3 regions of the Massilia aerilata genome follow, and region 2 is predicted to be linked to each of the others. Evidence: predicted binding sites of a transcription regulator. Region 2 holds the regulator's gene; each other region holds the start of a gene.
What was found. The regulator LexA, encoded in region 2, represses DNA repair genes until DNA is damaged. The targets are predictions, from matches to a motif close to ACTGTATNNNNATACAGT.

Region 1: a site for LexA is predicted at 1,859-1,876, ahead of ACFPO9_RS24335 (DNA topoisomerase IV subunit B). Genes of this name have one in related genera too.
Region 3: a site for LexA is predicted at 2,680-2,697, ahead of imuA (translesion DNA synthesis-associated protein ImuA). Genes of this name have one in related genera too.

Annotation. Positions count from the first base shown of each region.
Region 1 covers NZ_JBHSMZ010000024.1:189,590-193,866, reverse strand. The annotation lists gene ACFPO9_RS24335 (DNA topoisomerase IV subunit B) at 1-1,730, opposite strand, end outside; gene ACFPO9_RS24330 (gamma-glutamyl-gamma-aminobutyrate hydrolase family protein) at 1,983-2,936, shown strand; gene ACFPO9_RS24325 (ATP-binding protein) at 2,933-4,277, opposite strand, start outside.
Region 2 covers NZ_JBHSMZ010000004.1:482,076-486,352, forward strand. The annotation lists gene ACFPO9_RS07050 (SEL1-like repeat protein) at 1-776, shown strand, start outside; gene ACFPO9_RS07055 (tetratricopeptide repeat protein) at 841-1,602, shown strand; gene lexA (transcriptional repressor LexA) at 1,701-2,348, opposite strand; gene rpsF (30S ribosomal protein S6) at 2,628-3,011, shown strand; gene priB (primosomal replication protein N) at 3,041-3,325, shown strand; gene rpsR (30S ribosomal protein S18) at 3,346-3,636, shown strand; gene rplI (50S ribosomal protein L9) at 3,670-4,122, shown strand.
Region 3 covers NZ_JBHSMZ010000004.1:301,482-305,758, forward strand. The annotation lists gene ACFPO9_RS06135 (putative Na+/H+ antiporter) at 1-213, opposite strand, end outside; gene ACFPO9_RS06140 (hypothetical protein) at 210-2,147, opposite strand; gene ACFPO9_RS06145 (hypothetical protein) at 2,214-2,522, opposite strand; gene imuA (translesion DNA synthesis-associated protein ImuA) at 2,714-3,439, shown strand; gene ACFPO9_RS06155 (Y-family DNA polymerase) at 3,369-4,277, shown strand, end outside.

The DNA.
Region 1 (4,277 bases), on a different contig from region 2:
AGTTCGCCGCCGTCCAGCGCGTACAGCTTCTGGATCGGCTTCTTGCCGCGCGCCGGCACGTCGACGCGGAACAAAGGCGGACGGGCGATGCAGACGTGGCCGTTGCGGAACAGGGCCGGAAAATGTTTAAAGAACAAAGTGAGCAGCAGTACCTGAATATGGGAGCCGTCGACGTCCGCATCGGAGAGGATGCAGATCTTCCCGTAGCGCAGGCCGGACAGGTCGGGATTGTCGTCCGCGCCGTGCGGATCGACGCCGATCGCCACCGCGATGTCGTGGATTTCGTTGTTGGCGAACAGGCGGTCACGGTCGGTTTCCCAGGTGTTCAGCACCTTGCCGCGCAGCGGCAGGATGGCCTGGAATTCCTTGTCGCGGCCCATCTTCGCGGAACCGCCCGCCGAGTCGCCCTCGACCAGGAACAGTTCGTTGCGGGTGATGTCGGTCGATTCGCAATCGGTGAGTTTGCCCGGCAGGACGGCCACGCCCGAGGACTTCTTCTTCTCGACCTTCTGCAGCGAGCGCAGGCGGCTTTGCGCCTGCTTGATCACCAGCTCGGCCAGCTTCTTGCCGTAGTCGACGTGCTGGTTCAGCCACAGTTCGAGCGGCGGCTTGGTAAACGTCGAGACCAGCTTCACGGCGTCGCGCGAGTTCAGGCGCTCCTTGGTCTGGCCCTGGAACTGCGGGTCCAGCACCTTTGCCGACAGCACGAACGAGACGCGCGCGAACACGTCTTCCGGCAGCAGCTTGACGCCCTTGGGCAGCAGCGAGTGCATCTCGACGAAGTTCTTCACGGCGCCGAACAGGCCGTCGCGCAGGCCGGATTCGTGGGTGCCGCCGCTGACCGTCGGGATCAGGTTGACGTAGGATTCGCGCACCACGGCGCCTTCCTCGGTCCAGGCCACGACCCAGGCCGCGCCTTCGCCTTCGGCAAAGCCTTCATCGCCTGCGGCGGCATATTGCGCGCCTTCGAACAGCGGGATCACGGTCTGGCCCTGGCCCACGGTCTGGGCCAGCGCTTCGGTCAGGTAGCCGCGCAGGCCTTCGTCGTAGCGCCAGGTTTGCACGTCGCCGGTCTTGCCGTTGGTGAGCGTGACGGTCACGCCCGGCAGCAGCACGGCTTTCGAGCGCAGCAGGCGCTGCAGCTCGGTCATCGGGATGTTGGGCGAGTCGAAGTATTTCCCGTCTGGCCAGGCGGTGACGCGGGTGCCGTTCTTCTTGCCGCCGCGCTCGGGTGGAGCGGAGCTCAGGGGCTCGACCACGTCGCCGGCTTCGAAGGCCAGGTGGTGCACGCCGTTGCCCTGGTCATCCTTGCGCCAGACGGTGATCTCCAGGCGCTTCGACAGCGCGTTGGTGACCGACACGCCGACGCCGTGCAGGCCGCCCGAGAAGGCATAGGCGCCGCCCGAACCCTTGTCGAACTTGCCGCCCGCATGCAGGCGCGTAAACACGATCTCGACGGTCGAGACGCCTTCCTCGGGGTGGATGCCGACCGGGATGCCGCGGCCGTCGTCTTCGACCGTGATCGAGCCGTCCGGGTTCATCGTCACGGCGATGTTCTTGCAGTGGCCGCCGAGCGCCTCGTCCGAGGCGTTGTCGATCACTTCCTGGATGATGTGCAGCGGGTTTTCGGTGCGCGTGTACATGCCCGGGCGCTGCTTGACGGGCTCCAGTCCCTTGAGGACCCGGATGGATGATTCGCTGTAGTCGGTTGCGGTTTTCTTGGTGGCCATGCTGAATTTGTGTAATCGAATGCCTGCGCATTCTATCTTGTCGCGCGGCAATAAGGACGCACAGCGACGTGGCAAAAGGCGCCAGTGTCGGTGCTTACGCGCGTTTTGGGAAGAGTGGCTGGCGCAACACTGTATGGAAATACAGTATTTTTGCCTGTCGTGCGGAAGTTTGCAAGCACTGAATCGTCAGAATCTGCAGAATGTGCCAATGCGGCGAATCGTGCGCGCCTATGGCAGGGCTATAGTTATTTCATGGCAGAGGACAATGAAAATCATGAAACTGCCGGCCCGCCGCGCGTGCCGGACCGGCGCGCCACCGGGGGCGGCTCGCGCTACCTGCGGCAGGGCGACACCCCCCTGAACCTGGCCGGCCGCGTGCTGCGTTCGCGCTGGCGCGCCCTCAGCGACCGCTTCAGCCGCGACTTCATGCGGCGCACGCTGCGCATCGGGGTCTCGGCCCGCATCTTCCATCCGGAGCCCGGCTCGACCGGCCTGCGCAGCAAGAACCTGCAATACCTCGAGGAGTCGATCGCGCAATGGGTGATGTCGCGCGACGTGCTGGTCTTCATGGTGCCGACCGTGAACACCGGCGGCCTGCTGCATCCCTCCAACATCACCATGCGCCATTACGCACGCCACCTGGACGGGCTGGTGCTGCAGGGCGGGGCGGACGTCTCGCCGATGACCTATGCGGAAGCGCCCACGCGCCCCGAATGGAACGGCGACCGCGCGCGCGACGTGTACGAGCTGGAACTGCTGCACGAATTCGTCGACGCCGGCAAGCCGGTGCTGGGCATCTGCCGCGGTTGCCAGCTGATCAACGTCGCCTTCGGCGGCACCCTCTACCAGGACGTGGCCACCAACGTGCCCGAGGCCCAGGCCCACGTCCACGAAGACTACGACGCCCACCGCCACGCCATCGTGTTTCCGCAAGGTTCTTCGCTCGGGAAGATGTTCCCGGACCAGAAGCGCCCGATCGTGAACTCCATCCACCACCAGGCCGTCAAGGACCTGGGGCGCGACATCCACGTCGAGGCGATGTCGGACCCGGATGGGATCATCGAAGCGATCCGCTACCAAAGGGCGCCGTTCGTGATGGGGCTGCAGTGGCATCCGGAGTTCCACCGGGCGAAGGGGACGGAGCTGCTGGATTGTACGCCGGTGCTGGATGAATTCCTGCGGGCGGCGCGCGAGACGCGGCTTTAGGGCTGCTGCCCGGCCAGCTTCAGGCGTACCTCGAACTGGCTGCCATGGCCGCCGCTGCTGGCGCTCACGCTCCCGCCATGCGCCTCGACCAGGCTTTTTACCAGCGCCAGGCCCAGTCCGAGTCCGCTATTCTTGCTGTCCGATGAGCGTTCCGCCTGGGTGTACAAATCGAAGAGATGGGGCATCAGGTCCGGCGGAATGCCAATGCCGTTGTCGGACACGCGCATCAGCAGCCAGCCGTCGTCCGACTGCATGCTCAGCTCGATCCTGCCGCCATCGGGCGTATAGCGGATGGCATTGCCGAGCAGGTTGGCGACGATCTGGACCAGGCGCGTACGGTCGCCCTCGACGGTCCAATCCTGCAAGGCATCCGGCTGGCTGACGGTATGTCCCTTGGCACGCGCCGCCGGCGCGTGCTGCTCGAACGCCGCGTCGACCACCTCGCGCATGCCCACCGGGGCGCGGCTGATCGACACCAGGCCGCGGCTGACACGCGAGACGTCCAGCAAGTCCTCGACCATGCGGCTCATGTGGCCGGTCTGGCGCTTGATGAGCTGGCCGAGCCTGACGCCCTGGCTGGGGTTGTCGGGACTGCTTTCGAGCAAGTGCGCCGCCATCGATACCGCCGAGAGCGGGCTGCGCAATTCATGGCTGAGAATGGAAAGGAACTCGTCCTTGCGGCGGTCGGCCGATACCAGCGACTGCGCCTTTTCGTTCAGGAGCACGTTCAAGGCCTCGACCTGGCGATTGGTGGCTTCGAGGCGGGCGGACATTTCCAGCAGTTCGGCCTGCTTGGCCTGCAAGGCAGCCAGCGCGTCGGTCAGCTCGCGGTTCTGCTGATGGGCTTCCGACAGCGCGACATTGCTCGGCAACTCCCCCAGCTGCGACAAGGCCGTGTCGATGGCGCCCGCATCCAGCACCGGCGCCTGGGCCGCAAAGGCTTTTACCAGCACGATATGGGTGCCGTGGCTGCCGCTGTCGATATCGCAACGGTCCATCAGGCGGCGCGCGGCCGGGATGCCGCCGCTTTTGACACCATGCGAGGCGCCGTCTTCCCCCAGGATGCGGTCGAGCGTGGCAATGCCTGCGCCCTGGTCGTCGATGGTGACCACCAGCGCCTGGCGCGAACCCAGGCGCCCGATGAAGAAACGCACCTTGCCCCCGGCAGCGTAGACCAGGGCATTCCTGGCAAGTTCGGACACCGCGGTGGCGATACGTGTCTGCTCGTGATGGCCGAAGGCGCACAAGTTCGTGATCTGGCGTGCGCGCAAGCGCGAAGCAATGACGTCGAGTTCACTGCGGACACTTACCGTCAGCAGATGATGGAGTGGAGCGAACTCT
Region 2 (4,277 bases):
TGATGCTGGCGGCCGGGATGGCCTCGGCCAACGAACTGGGCGATGCCGAAAAAGCCTTGCGTGCGAAGGAATACGACAAGGCCTTGCCGATCTATACGAAGCTGGCGAATGCCGGCAATGCCGAAGCGCAGTTCCGCCTGGGCGAGATGTACTGGTACGGCGACGGCGCCGCGGTCGACATGGCCAAGTCGCAGGCCTGGCTGCAGAAGGCCGCGGCGGGCGGCCATGGCGGCGCGAAGGAGACCCTCGACATCCTCAAGCAGCGCGAGCAGCGCGCCGCCGACATCGCCTTCTGGACCAGCGGCTACAAGGGTGAGGACCTGGTCTCGGGCAAATATGCCTGCCCGGCGCCGAAAATCCCGACTGTCTCGAAAACCAACGACGAGATCAACCGGATCCAGGCCGAGATCGCGACCTGGGAGACCTGCTACAACGATTTCGTGGCCAGCGTGAACCAGGTGCCGCCGGGCGTCAAGCGGATCCCGGCCGATGTGGTCAAGCTGATGAGCCCGAAAGAAGTGGAGCAGGCCGGCGCCCACGTCGACGACGCCACCGTCAATGTGATCAGCCGCCGCCAGGCCGAGGCACTGGCCTTTACCGGCGACCGCGACGCCTGGTTCACATCGACCCAGCAGTTCGTGGCGGACGCCAACGGCAAGGCCGAGTCGGGCAAACGGCTTCTTGAAGAGGAGCAGCGCCGCCTGCGCGAGGAAAACGAGACCTACCAGAGGAACAACCAGAAAGGTGCAAGTTTCAACATGGGTGGCAAAAAGTAACAGCCGGTTGAGCTGGCAGGGCTGTGCGGGTATGATGGATTTCCTTTATCACAGCCTTGTTTCCATGAAGACTCTCCTGTTTTGCGTGGCCCTGCTGGCGGCCGGCGCCGCCTGCGCCGACGAGCTGGCCGATGCGGACGCCCTGTTCGCCAAGAAAGCCTATCCCGAAGCCCTGCAGAAATACACCAGGCTGGCGAACGCCGGCAACGTGACGGCCCAGCAGCACCTGGGCGAGATGTATTTTTACGGCGAAGCCGGTGAAATCGACATCGACAAGGCGACCGGCTGGTTCCGCAAGGCGGCCGCCAAGGGCAATGCCACCGCCATCGCCTCGCTCGAGATGATCAAGCAGCGCGACAAGCGCCGCGCCGATCTCGATTACTGGATAGAGAAATACGACGGCGCCGACGTCCGCACCGACGAGTACCGCTGCCCGGCGCCGCGCTTCCCGGCGGTGTCGCGCCAGACCGAAGAGATCGACCGCTACAGCGCCAAGATGCAGGCCTGGCAGGCCTGCTACAACCGCTACGCCGAGCACCTGAACGCCGTGACCCCGCTGACCAAGCGCATCCCAGAGGACATCAAGGGGCTGCTGACCAAGGCCGAGCTGGAGAAGGCCACCGCCCATATGAACGCGGTGCAGGAAGGCCTGTCGGAAGACGTCAAGATCAGCGCGCGCATGGTCGTGGCCGACTTCACGGCCTGGCGCGACGCCACCGACGCCTACGTCGCCCAGCACAACGAGATCGTCAAGAATGCGCCGACCCCCGAGCGAGAGAAGGAGCTGGAGGCGCGCAAGGGCAACTATGCCCCTCCCGGCAAGTAAGGACGGCCGCGCACAATGAACAACGCCCCGCCGGCGTAAGCCGGGCGGGGCGTTTTGCCATCTGGCAAAATAATTTCAGTGCCGGCGCAGCTCTCAGTTCAATGCCACGAACGCAGCAGGCCGACAGCCAGGCCTTCCAGCGCGAACTCGTCGCTGTGCGGATCGACCGTGATGACGGAGAAGTCCGGGTTTTCCGGCAGCAGTTCGATGGTGCCGCCGGTCTTGCGGTAGCGCTTGACGGTGACTTCATCGCCGATACGGGCGACCACGATCTGGCCGTTCTTGGCCGAATCCACTTTCTTGACCGCCAGGAAGTCGCCGTCGCAGATGCCGGCGTCGCGCATCGACCAGCCCTTCACCTTCAGCAGGAAGTCGGGCTTGGCCGAGAACATGGCCGGGTCCACCGAGTAGGTGGTCTCGACGTGTTCCTGGGCCAGGATGGGCGAACCGGCGGCCACGCGGCCGACCAGCGGCAGCGACATCAGCAGGGCGGCCGGGACGGCCGGCACCGTTGCCGCTTCGGCCCCGGTGCTGTTGCCCACCAGGCGGATGCCGCGCGAGGTGCCGGGAGAAATTTCGATCGCGCCCTTGCGCGCCAGGGCTTGCAGGTGTTCCTCGGCGGCGTTGGCCGAGCGGAAGCCAAGCTCCTGCGCGATTTCGGCGCGGGTGGGCGGGAAGCCGGTGTTGTCGATGGCTTCCTTGATCAGGTTGAGGATCTGTTCTTGCCGTGCGGTGAGCTTGAGCATGTTCGAGTAAGTGTAAGTAAAGGAGCGTCTGAGCGACACCCGACACCCTGTATTTTTGTACAGTATTGCGCCGGGCGCAAGGGGAATCCGCCGCTTTCGCCGCTTTTTTTTGCTGGGCGGGTACAGCCGATAACCTGCAGGCAAGGCGCACGGCAGCCGACGCTGAAGATGGTGATTGAGCTCTTGACGTTTTTACGGTTATAATGTCGGGCTTTCCCTTCCCACACTCGTCTTGACGCCGAGGTGGGCATTTGTTTAAACGTCCTTAAGGAGTGTTGCATGCGTCATTATGAAATCGTGTTTATCGTCCACCCGGACCAGAGCGAGCAGGTCCCGGCGATGATCGAGCGCTACAAGACCACGGTCACCTCGCGTGGCGGTAACATCCACCGTGTCGAAGACTGGGGCCGCCGTCAAATGGCTTACCAGATCCAGAAGCTGCCGAAGGCACACTACATCTGCATGAACATCGAGTGCGACAACGAGACCCTGGTCGAGCTGGAAACCGCATTCAAATTCAATGATGCCGTGCTGCGTCATCTGACCGTCAAGATGAAGAAGGCTGAAACCGCACCGTCGCCGATGATGAAATCGGTCCAGCGCGAAGACGCAGCCAAGAGCCACCGTGCCGAGCAGGCTGCTGCTCCGGCCGCTGCTGCTTAATTTCTTCGGAAAGTGAAGCGCAGAGGGCAGTGAACGCGTTGTTGCTGGTTGCAAGCATCGCCGAGCGCGATACCTTGCGATATACCCCGGCCGGCATCCCCATCGTCAGCGGCATCCTGCAACATGGATCGCAGCAGACCGAGGCAGGGATTGCCAGGCAGGTCGAGTTTGAGATTTCCGCGCTGGCCGCGGGCGATATTTCAAGCCGGTTTGCCGATGCCGAACTGGGCGCCGTCTACCAGTTCAAGGGTTTCCTCGCGAGGAAGAACCGCAACAGCAAAGCCCTGGTGTTTCACATCATTGAATTCATTTAGATTAGATACAGGAGCCAAAAATGGCATTCGGTAAAAAGTTCGACAAAAACAAGGCCAAAGAAAAACTGAAGCGCAAACAGCAGAACCCGCTGTTCAAGCGCAAGAAATTCTGCCGCTTCACCGCTGCAGGCGTGGAACAGGTTGACTACAAAGACGTCGACACCCTGAAGGATTTCGTCCAGGAAAACGGCAAGATCATGCCGGCACGCCTGACCGGTACCAAGGCGCACTACCAGCGCCAAGTGGACACCGCCATCAAGCGCGCCCGCTACCTGGCCCTGCTGCCGTACACCGACCTGCACAACGCTTAATCGTCGGTCACGACACGTATACTGGAGAATAATATGCAAATCATCCTGCTGGAAAAAGTCGTCAACGTCGGTAACCTGGGCGACGTGGTCAAGGTCAAGGACGGTTACGCACGTAACTTCCTGATCCCGCAAAAGAAAGCCCGCCGTGCAACCGAATCGGCCGTGGCCGAATTCGAAGTCAAGCGCGCCGAACTGGAAAAGGCAGCCGCCGAGAAGCTGGCAGCCGCACAAGGCCAGGGCGAGAAGCTGAACGGCATGACCATCACCATCGCCCAGAAAGCCGGCGTCGATGGCCGCCTGTTCGGTTCCGTGACCAACTTCGACATCGCTGAAGCCCTGAGCAAGCAAGGTTTCGCCGTCGAGAAGGCCAACGTCCGCATGCCGACCGGCCCGCTGAAGACCACCGGCGAGCACCCGGTTGCCGTCGCCCTGCACACCGACGTCGTTGTCGACGTGACCGTGTCCGTGGTTGGCGAAGCTGCTTAATTAAGCAAGCTTAAGTAACACCCGTCGTCCCCGCGCAGGCGGGGATCCAATTTTGCCGGCGCTAACGTAGCGCAAACAGAACTGGGTCCCCGCCTCCGCGGGGAGTTTTTTTTGGCAATGCCAAAAAAAACGCAGCTTTTCTGTGTTGCAATTTT
Region 3 (4,277 bases), 180 kb from region 2:
GACCGCCGCGGTACGGCCCTCGACCACGGCCATGAAGACCATCAGCACGAAGGCCCAGAAGCCGAACACGACCTCGACCTCGCCCAGCAGGTGGAACAGGCCGGCATGGCGCGGGTGCTTGTGCGCCAGCACCTCGAACAGATGGGTCGAGAAGGTGTGCAGCAGGGCCAGGACGAACAGGACCAGGCCGATGGTTTGCATGGTGGTGGTCATGGCTGGGCTCCGCGCAATACGATCTTGGTGACGAAGAACCCCAGCTGCCTTGGATCGCCGCTTGCCGGGGCAGGATTTTTTATTGGCACATTGCGCAACTCGACGATGGATCGTCCTTCATGGTTTCGCAGGGCGCCTTTCACGGGAATCGGAAGGCCGCGGTCCAGCGCAAAACGTCCCAGGTGGACGCCGTTCACCGACACCTCCGTTTCCATGCCGGGGGCGACATACTGGCCGTGGATGCTCAGGGTTTTATACGGCAGGTTCGAGGGCGGCGTGAGCTCGAATCGCGCGACGGGGGCCACGGTCCAGATGCCGTCCCAGTTGGCGCCGCCGAATTCCACGCTGCCCCAGCCCTGGGTGAATTTGAGGGCGGCGGCATCCGCGAAATCCCTGGCGCCATAGGCGGCATCTTCGGTCAGCATCGGATTGCAGACCGGGGCGCCATTCAGGTAAGACCAGCCATCGTCGGCGCTTGTGAAGCGCGTATCGGGGGCCAGCTCCCTGTTCTTGCCGCAGAGCGTCAGGCCGGTCTGCTTGTTCTCCAGATTGATGGCGATTTTTTTGACCTGGCCGCCCACGGTGTAAGTGAGAACGCTGTCCCGGGGCGTGAACGCTTCCTGGTTGCGCAGGCGCTCCGAAAAGATTTCGATGGGCGGGTTATACGCCGCCGGAAAATGCGCGAGCACGTATCTGGCGGCCGGGCTGAATTCGACGTGGCTGTAGCGCCGCTCCATCCAGGAGACGCCCGCCTGCACCAGGATCAGTGCCAGGATCAGGGACGTGGGGACCTTGTGGTCGCGCGCGTAGAGCAGGCAGGCGAACAGGATCGGCATGGCGGCCCAGAAGGCGTAGCGCATCATGCCCGCCGCGCCGGAGTTCCAGTTCTGGGCCGTCAGCGCGGGCAGCGCCAGCGCAAGCGAGAACAGCACGGCGCCGCAAGCCAGCAGCCGTATCGGCATCGGCTTCCCGAACAGCAGGATGGCCGCCAGCGCGGCGAACAGCGCGGGAACGCCGATGACCATGCCCTGGTTGAGGTCGAAAAACAGGGAGTACAGGCGGATCCCGCTGATCAGGCGCGTTTCGGTGGTGGCCGCCGCCAGCAGGCTGGGCACGCCGAACTTGGCCAGGTTGAACAGGACCGGCAGGGAAAACAGCAGGGCCACGATGGCGAGCGACACAGCTTCCCTTGCCGAGGGCATGGTCCGCTTGTAGGCGTAGGCGAGGAAGGGGGCGAAGCCGGCAAAGAAAACCAGCGGCGGATTCTGCATGGAGGCGAGGCCGGCCAGCACGCCGCCCGCAATCGGCGCGCCGCTGAAATACAGCAGCAGTCCCGTCAGCAGCGCGGCCGCCGTCATGGCTTCAGGGCTGCTCCAGTCCCAGTAGAGCAGGCCGCCGCAAAAGGCGAATAGTCCGAGCGCGAGCGCGGCGCGCTGCTTCGACCTGAAAAACTCGAAGCAGGCCAGGCCAAGGATGAAGATGAAGGCCAGGTTGACGAACTGGTAGCACTTGAAAGGGGGGATGCCGAGCGCCTTGAAGGCGGCAAAAGGTATCGCCGCGAGTGCCGAATAGGCAAAGAAATGGATCGAGTAATAGCTGCCGTCGCGTCCGTGATAGAAGGCGGGGAAGGGCGTGTCGGCATTCTTGCGGATGCCTTTTTCCAGTTCCGCATATTGCGCAGAAATGCGGGGTTCCGGATTCAGGCGCTGGGCCTCCTGGACATCCGACAGCCTGATGGCCGGCGTGCCGTGCGAGGCGATGGCGATGGTCATGGCCCCGTATTCGAGATAATCGCCGACCTTGTTCTGCGGCCTGAGACAGAACAGCAGCAGGAGCACGGCGAACAGGGACAGGCCGAAGCCGAGGCGGCCTGCAAGGGATGGGCGATCGAAAACTGGGGACTGCCGGAATTGCTTGTCGAGAGTCTTGAACATGGGCCTGTGATGACGAACTGATGCCGTCATGATAACCCGGCAGGGCGGCAGACCTGCCTAAATTGCTTACCGGCTCTGTTTCGCCTGCAGGGTGGCGCCGGCACCCAGGACGGCGGGATCGTACTTCGGCGCCTGCTTCAGGAACTTGCGCTGGAACTGTTCCTGGGCCGCGATGCAGGCCTTGCCGAAGTGGTCGCGCGTGCAAAGCTCGTTGATCTTCCGGGTCTCGTCCAGCATTTCCTTGAAAGCCGCCTTTTGCTGGCTGTCGGCGCTTTTGGCGGCCGGCGGCGCTGCCAGGCTGGCAGTGGCGGCCTGCGCGGGCGAGGGGTTCATGGCGAGGTAGGAGGCAATCAGCAGATTGATCAGGGAGGTCATGGTGGATGGGTCCAGGTTGCACGAAGGGGATGCCGCAAGTCTAGGGCGCGGCTGCGGCGCCGTGCAGCCCCACGGATGGGGGTTTAGGGCGAGCGCCAGCAAGTCATCCTTGATTCGTTACAAAAGATAAACCTTGTCAAAAGCTGATGAGAAGAGTACTGTATAAACATACAGTATTTCTTAGCATCACTATGATCAACTGCTCAGATTCCATTCCAGCAGCGCCGGAATCGTTGCATCCGTCGCTCTGGCGCGCCTCGCAGCTGGCGCGTTCTTCAACACGCTGCGTCGAGACCGGCCATGCGGCCCTGTCGGCGCAATTACCCGGCGGCGGCTGGCCGACCGGCGCCCTGGTCGACCTGCTGCTGCAGCAGCCCGGCATCGGCGAAATGCGCCTGCTGCGCCCCGCGCTGGCGGCGGTGGCGGCGCGCCGCATCGTGCTGCTGCAGCCGCCCCATCCGCCGCAGGCGCTGGCCCTGGCCGCGCTGGGCGTGCCGCCTTCGCAACTGATCTGGCTGCGCACCAGCCGCACGGCGGATGCGCTGTGGGCGGCCGAGCAGGTGCTGCGCAGCGGCAGCTGCGGCGCCATCCTGTTCTGGCAGAACCAGGTGCGCAGCGACAGCCTGCGCCGCCTGCACCTGGCCGCGCAGGGCGGCGAGACCCTGTTTTTCATGATGCGTCCGCTGGCGGCTGGGCAGGATGCCTCGCCGGCGCCGCTGCGCCTGGCGCTGCGGCCCCAGGCCGGCGGCATCGAGATCGACTTCGTCAAGCGCCGGGGGCCGCAGCGCGATGCGCCGCTGTTCCTGCCGCTTTCCTCCAACCTCATTCAAACGCACATTCCCCGCCATGCGCCTGTGGATCGGCCTGTCACTGCCCCGGCTCCCGCTGGAAGTATTCAGTCCCAGCTGGTGCACTGACGCCGGCAGCGTCGTGCTCGAGCAGGAGCGGGTGCTGGCGGCGTCCCCGGTGGCGCGCGCCGCCGGCGTGCAGCCCGGCATGCGCCGCGGCGGCGTGCTGATGCTGATGCCCGAGGCCCAGGTCCACGAGCGCTCGCCGCCGCGCGAGGCCGAGGCCCTGTACGCGGTGGCGATGGCGATGCTGCAGTACACGCCGCAGGTGACCGAGGCCGAGGAGGGCACGCTGCTGATGGACGTCGGCGCCAGCCTGCGCCTGTTCGGCGGCGTGCGCGCGCTGTGCCGGCGCGTGCGCGAGAACGTGCGCGCGCTGGGCTTTTCCGCCTCGCTGGGCTGCGCCCCGACCGCGCGCGGCGCCTGGCTGCTGGCGCGCGCCGGCAGCGGCAGTACGGACGGCCGGAGCATGCGCTACCGGCGCACCGTCAAGATGCCGACCCTGGTGCGCCGCCTCGACCTGCTGGAGGTGCTGCTGGCGCCGCCGGCGCGCCCCTACGCGGCCTGGTTCGAAGGCATCGGCTGCGCCAGCTTCGGCGAGCTGCGGCGCCTGCCGCGGCCCGGCCTGCAGCGGCGCTGCGGGCGCGCGCTGCTCGACCTGGTGGACGCCGCCTACGGCCTGAGTCCGGAGCTGTACGAATGGATCGCCGCGCCCGAAACCTTTGCCGCGCGCCTCGAGCTGTTCGACCGCATCGACGACGCCGAACTCTTATTGGCCGGCGCCCGGCGCCTGCTGCTGCAGCTGACCGGCTGGCTGTGCGCGCGCCAGCTGGCGGTCGAGCGCATCGTGCTGAAGCTCGAACACGAGCGGGGCAGGGAAGCGCGTCCGCCGACCAGCGTCGAGGTG